DNA from 2 places in the Rhizobium laguerreae genome. Region 1 is predicted to be linked to the other one. Evidence: predicted binding sites of a transcription regulator. Region 1 holds the regulator's gene; the other holds the start of a gene.
The links. The regulator LexA, encoded in region 1, represses DNA repair genes until DNA is damaged. The targets are predictions, from matches to a motif close to TGTTCNNNNTGTGTTCNG.
Positions count from the first base shown of each region.

Region 2: HFO71_RS02405 (ribonuclease T2 family protein) is a predicted target of LexA. The motif match lies at 1,383-1,400, and genes of this name have one in related genera.

Region 1 is NZ_JAAXQT010000005.1:208,784-212,198, forward strand. Features, by position in the region: gene kdsA (3-deoxy-8-phosphooctulonate synthase) at 1-10, opposite strand, end outside; gene HFO71_RS17450 (VOC family protein) at 7-903, opposite strand; gene lexA (transcriptional repressor LexA) at 1,102-1,821, shown strand; gene HFO71_RS17460 (ComEC/Rec2 family competence protein) at 1,802-3,415, opposite strand, start outside.
Region 2 is NZ_JAAXQT010000001.1:492,533-495,947, reverse strand. Features, by position in the region: gene ettA (energy-dependent translational throttle protein EttA) at 1-530, opposite strand, end outside; gene HFO71_RS02405 (ribonuclease T2 family protein) at 629-1,369, opposite strand; gene HFO71_RS02400 (alpha/beta fold hydrolase) at 1,527-2,456, shown strand; gene HFO71_RS02395 (DMT family transporter) at 2,505-3,415, shown strand, end outside.

The DNA of each region.
Region 1 (3,415 bases):
CAGTGCTCATCGTGTTTCCTCGAAGGCGAAGAGCGTGCCCTGCCCGGGCGCGGGCTTCACCAGAATGCGATTGTTCTTGCGCGTGTATGTCACCCCGTTAGCAGCCAAATGCGCTTCTGTCACGGCAAGATCGGCGACAGCAAAGAGGATTGCCCGGCCGCGCAGGCCGCGATCTGCGGATGAGACGGCGATGTCGAAATATGCCTCCAGCCCTTCCGGCGTCATCAGGCTGATTTTCGCATTCGATGCCGCAATATCGACGCCGAAACCGGTTTTCTCGACTGCCGATTGCGCCACGGCAAGGCCGACGAAGGCAGCGAAGGCGGCCGGCTCTGGCGTGCAAAGCGCGATCTCAACTATGCCGGTGACGCCATTGGCATGCGTCTCCAGCGCCGCGCGGTCGGCCGGTAGCGGATTGACGCGCTCGACGGTGAAAAACAGGAGATCAGGCGCGCGCAGGTCGCCGGCGAAAGCCAGCTTAAAGCCGGCAATCGTCTCGGAACCGTCCGGCATCGTCATCGGCCGGGTGAATTGCAGCATCTCGCCAGCGCTCGATCCGTTGCCGACGAAATCCTGATGGTCGATGCCGGCATTCTTGCTGCCGAAAGCCAGCCCCGAGAGCCCCTCCTCGCCACAGCGGAAACGGAAGGCCTGGTTGCGGGCAGTGAAGACATTACCCTGCCGCGCCGATGCCTCGCTCTCCTCGACGTTCGCAATCCCGAGCGGCTCCAGATAGGTCTTGTCGGCAAAAAAGACGCAGGCATTCTCCGTTCCGAAGGGATGGCGCGCATCGGCGGCAACGGTGAAGCCGAGCTTGCCGAGCCTCTCGCGCGCCAGATCGATATTGACGACCGGCAGCACGACATGATCCAGCGGGTGCGGTTTGGCGGAATGCTCGTTCATGATATCCCTCCTGGAAACGGCAAGAGATCTGCGACGGCGCGCCCCTCATTGCAAGAGATCTGTGCCAATCCGGCGAATGAAAATAAAAATCTCAACGAGTTGGCACCAAGCTTTACAGAAATTTAGCTACTTGCGGAACACATATGGAACATATAGTGTCTGTTCTGGATTTGTTTCAATCACGAGGTCACAACGTCGATGCTCACGCGCAAACAACAGGAGCTTCTCCTTTTCATTCACGAGCGCATGAAAGAATCCGGCGTTCCGCCGTCTTTCGACGAAATGAAAGATGCCCTGGACCTCGCCTCCAAGTCCGGGATTCATCGCTTGATTACAGCGCTCGAGGAGCGTGGCTTCATTCGCCGCCTACCGAACCGCGCCCGTGCGCTCGAGGTCATCAAGCTTCCGGAGGCCTACAGCCCCAGCATTCAGCCCCGGCGCGGCTTTTCGCCGAGCGTCATCGAGGGCAGCCTCGGCAAACCTCAGCCGGTCGCCACTCCTGCTCCCGCAAAACCCGTCGCCGACAACGGCAACTCGGTCTCCGTGCCGGTCATGGGCCGAATCGCTGCCGGTGTGCCGATCTCGGCGATCCAGAACAATACCCACGACATCGTCGTTCCGGCCGACATGCTCGGTTCCGGGGAACATTATGCGCTGGAGGTCAAGGGCGATTCGATGATCGATGCCGGCATCTTCGACGGCGACACCGTGATCATCCGCAACGGCAGCACCGCAAGTCCTGGCGACATCGTCGTTGCTCTGGTCGACGACGAAGAAGCGACACTCAAGCGCTTCCGCCGCAAGGGCGCCTCGATCGCGCTAGAAGCGGCCAACCCGGCTTACGAGACCCGGATTTTCGGGCCGGACCGTGTCAAGGTTCAGGGTAAACTCGTCGGTCTCATTCGCCGCTATCACTGACATTGGCCAAGCCGGATTCGGTAAAACTGTTGCTGCGCCAGTCATAGGCGCGATGGCGCATCCATGGCCGCGACAATGCATCGAATGCGGTTGCGACCTCGAGGCCGGTGTCCGTGAAGCGCAACTCGATGGAACCGGTCCTGCGCAGCGTCTCACCGGTGAAGAGCGTCGCACCTGAGCGGCAATTGTTGAAGCGAAGGCGCACCGACGTCACGACGATATCGGCCGCGTCGCATGCCGGGCCGAGATAGCCGGCGTTGTCGATGACGGTTACCACCTGACCATTGCCAAGCCTTGATGTGCACCAGGCCTTCTTGACGCAGGAAAAGCGGTCTGCGTCACCGGCCGCTGCGGCCGCCCGCATCGCGGTCCTTGCTTCGTTCTGCTGATCGCGGGAAAGCCTGACGCGGCGGTCTTGTCCCTCAGGCGGGATAGCAGGACCATCCAGCATCTTCGGCGGATCATGCCTCGGCCGGACCAGCGCTCTCTGCCACTGGTCGAAGATGAAATCCGGCGGTCTTTCACGGTTGGAAGCCATTGCCGCCGCCTCAACGACTGCGACGAGACTGCCATCCTCCGAAATCACCAGATCGGGCGGCCGGGGACCCGGTAGAAGCAACAGGATGAGTGTTGCGACCGTGATGATCGATGTGCCGACATGGCGCAACCGGGTGCGGAACAGCGTCAGCAGCAGAAAGCCTGCCACGGCGACGGCGAAATACCAGGCGGGCAAGCGGCCGACGTCGATATTGCCACCCCAGCCGGACACCGTCTTTGCGACCGCGATCACCAAATCGAGGCCGAATCCGACGATCTTCCAAGCCCAAACATCCAGACCGAAAGGCATGAGCAGCATCGCCAGCAGACCTGCCGGCATGATGATGAAGGAGATGATCGGCATCGTCGCGAGGTTAGCCGGCAGGCCGTAGGCGGTCAGGCGATGAAAATGCTCGATCGAAAACAGCGCGGTTGAAAAACCGCCGATCAGCGAGGTCAGGAAGACGCCGCCGAAGAAACCGGCAACCGTAACGAACGGCCGGATGATCGGCAGCTTCAGAAAGGCGTTTTCGCGGACGCGCCGGTCCTTCCACAGCTGATAGCCCGAGACCAGCGCCAATGTCGCGGCAAAGGACATTTGGAAGCTCGGTCCCAAGACCTCGGACGGCGAAATGGCGATGATGACGAGAGCGGAGAGCGCGACGTTGCGCAGGCTGATCGACGGCCGGTCGAAGAAGACCGCAATCAACATGATGGCCATCATGATGAAGGCGCGCTCTGCAGAGACCGCAAAGCCGGAGATCAGGAAATAGGCGGTGACGGCGATGAGCGCGCCGGCGGCAGCGATCTTCTTCGTCGGGTAGGCCTCAGCGATGCCGGGAAAGAGGCTGAGCAGCATCCGGAAGCCGACGAAGAAGATGCCGGCCGACAGCGCCATGTTGAGACCGGAGATGGCGATGATATGAGCCAGACCGGACTGGCGCAGCGCCTCCGTCGTCGCATCCGAAATGGCGCGCCGCTCATCCGTCACCAGAGCAGCGGCAAAAGCACCGGTGTCGCCGGGCAGGATCGACCGTATGCGGTCGCCGATGCCGCT
Region 2 (3,415 bases), on a different contig from region 1:
AGATCCGGCTGCGAAAGCAGCAGGCGGCAGAGCGCGACACGGCGGCGCTCACCACCGGAAAGGCTGGTGACTTCGGCGTCGCGCGGCGGGCAGCGCAGGGCTTCCATCGCCATCTCGACCTGGCTTTCCAGATCCCAGAGGTTCTGGCTGTCGATGACGTCCTGAAGCTTGGCGCCCTCTTCCGCCGTCTCGTCCGAATAGTTCATCATCAATTCATTGTAGCGATCGAGGACGGCCGTCTTCGAGGCAACGCCTTCCATGACATTCTCAAACACCGTCTTGTTGGGATCGAGATGCGGCTCCTGCTCCAGATAGCCGACCGTCGCCCCTTCGGCGAGCCAGGCTTCGCCGGTATACTCCTTGTCCTGACCTGCGATGATGCGCAGCACGGTGGATTTACCCGCGCCGTTCGGACCAAGGATACCGATCTTGGCATCCGGGTAGAACGAAAGGTGGATATTCTCCAGGATCTTCTTGTTGCCATAGGCCTTGTTGAGGCCGGACATATGATAGATGAACTGACGTGCCATGCTGCGCTGCTCCGGGCGGGAAACTTCGATTGTGCCGCTATGTAGGCGAAACAGCGCCTGCGGGCAACGCCGAAACCCGGTTTACTCAGGATTTCCGGTCAAAAGCCTGCAGCATCGACGACGCCCTCGTCACAACCGAACGACGTTTTTCCAGCACCCTGGATCAGATCGGCGAGGCCGGCACTTTTCGCCGAAGTCGCCCCGGCGGCTTCCGAAAGCCCGATCGTCAGCTCGCTGATCATCCTGACATTGCCGGCCCGCCGGCAGCTCATCTTGACACGGTCGCCGGCACCCGGCCCGAAGCTCTTGTCGAAAGCCGCCTTGATCGCTTCGGCCTTGACCGGCTTGCCGATATTGGCAGCGAAAAGATCGCGTACGGCCGACGCGTTGAGTGAGCTTACGAGATGCATGCCGACGCCGAAATAGTCGTCGGCGCTCATCTTCGTGCAGGTGCCATGCTTCACCCATTCATGCCGTTCCAGGCCGGATTGCGTGCCGGGCATCGCCTTTGCCAGCGCCGTCTTCGTCTCGGCCGCAAGCGTGACCTCCGGCAGCTTGTTCCAGTCGCCATCCTTGTCGGCGGCCTTCTGCTCGGCGCTCACGCCGCAATAATCCTCCCGCATTGGCCAAAGTCCGTGCAACGAAAAGTTCGTTGCGTCGGGGCGCTCGCCGGTCTGGCTCGCACACTCGGCTTTCTTCTGGTTCGTCTGGCAAAAGGCCGGCTGCCAGCTCGCCGCCAGAATGAAGCGGGTGCGCCCGCCCGCCTCCTGCGCCACGGCGGCGCCGGCAACAATCATCGACACGGCAAACGACAAGGTACGCAACTGCATGCTGCTCATTTCAACCCCCAAAAAGAACAATACAGGAACAAATAAGCATCAAAATCAAAAGACCGCAACCCTGAATCGCAACAAGGCCGCAATTTGTTATCGGATAATCAAATGCCCATGTTGCAATTGCCCGGCGATCTGGTCTGTTGTCGCCGGGAGGACCCACATGTTTTCTGAAACGCAAAGGCTGGCCGTGCCAGGGGCGTCGCTGGCCTATCACCATGCTGAGGCCATCACCCCTCCGCGCGGCATCCTGTTGATATCCCATGGCTTGGCCGAACATTCGAAACGATACCACTCCTTTGCCGAGTCCATGGCGGCGCGCGGCTATCATGTCTATGCTCATGATCACCGAGGCCACGGCGAGACGACGGCGCCCGATGCGCCGATCGGCCGCTTCGCCCGACGCAGTGGCGCCGAAAGGGTAATCGGCGACGTCGTCGCCATGCGCGGCCATGCGGCCTCCCGCCATCCCGGCCTGCCGGTGATCCTTTTCGGCCATTCGATGGGCGGCCTCATCGCTCTCAACGCTGCCGTCACGGCTCCGGCCGACTTCGACGCCGTCGCCGTCTGGAATTCGAATTTCGCCGTCGGCCTTGCCGGCCGCGCCGCCCAGGCGATCCTGCTTGCCGAGCGCATGTTGAAGGGCTCCGACGTGCCGAGCGGCTTGCTGCCGAAGCTCACCTTCGGCACCTGGGGCAAATCCATTTCCGGCCGCCGCACCGAGTTCGACTGGTTGACGCGCAGACCTGATGAAGTCGACAAATATGTCGCCGATCCGCTCTGCGGCTTTGCCGCCTCGGTCTCTCTCTGGCTCGATCTTTTCGAACTGACCTTCCGGGCGCCGCAGAAAACCCACCTCGACCGGCTGCCCCGGAACATGCCGATCCATCTCGTCGGCGGCGGAGAAGACCCGGCGACGGAGCGTGGAAAAGCCGTGCTCTGGCTGTCAAACCATTTGAAAGGCCGAGGCTTCTCCCGTATCAGCACTGAGATATATCAGGACGTGCGGCACGAAACACTGAATGAGATCGGCGCGGATGCGGCGATCGCAGCCTTTGCGGACTGGTGCGACAGGGCCGTCGCAAGATCCTGAGCGATCAATATCCTGAGTGACCAATATCCTGAGTACAGGGATTTCATCATGAACAGCACCTCCGCCCGCCCCGTTTCGTCCGCCTCCGACGTGACGATGGGGCTTGTGCTGATGTTTATCTCGGTGATGTTCTCGCCGCTCATCGATATTTTCGCCAAGCTTGCCATCGTCACCGTCCCATCCGCGGAGATCACCGCCGGCCGCTTCGCCGTACAGGCGCTCTGCATGCTGCCGATTGTGATATGGCGGCGCAGCTTTGCCGATTTTTCCTGGCACCAAAACATGTTCCATGCCATCCGCGGCGCGATCATCACGATCTCGATGATCTCCTTCGTCACCACGCTGAAATACATGGCGGTCGCCGACGCGATTGCGATCTTCTTCGTCGAACCGATCATGCTGACGATCCTCAGCGGTATCTTCCTGAAGGAGACGATCGGCTGGCGGCGTTACACTGCCTGCGGCGTCGGCTTCTTCGGAGCGATGCTGATCATCCAGCCGAGTTTCGAAGAGGTCGGCTACATCGCGCTCCTGCCTGTCGTCAGCGCACTCTGTATTGCGATCTTCGTGCTGATGACCCGCGTCCTCTCGCACAGAGAAGACCCCTGGGCGATGCAGTTCCAAATGGGCATGTGGGGCCTGCTCTTCTGTGCCGTCCTGCTTTTCCTGGGCCAGGGAACCGGCTCCGATCTCTTCGACCCCGTCATGCCGGAAGGCCGCGCCTGGTTCCTTGTCGCCGGCGTCGGCGCCATGGCCGCGATATCGGGCATCATCGGCGTCTATGCCTATCGCGCAGCGCCGGCATCGACGCTGGCACCGCTGCAATATTTCGAGATCGTCTCGGCGACGATCTTCGCCTGGCTGGTCTTCGGCGACTTTCCGGATGGCGTGAAATGGCTCGGCATTGCCATTATCGTGGCATCGGGCTTCTACATCCTCTGGCGCGAGCGCCGCTTTGC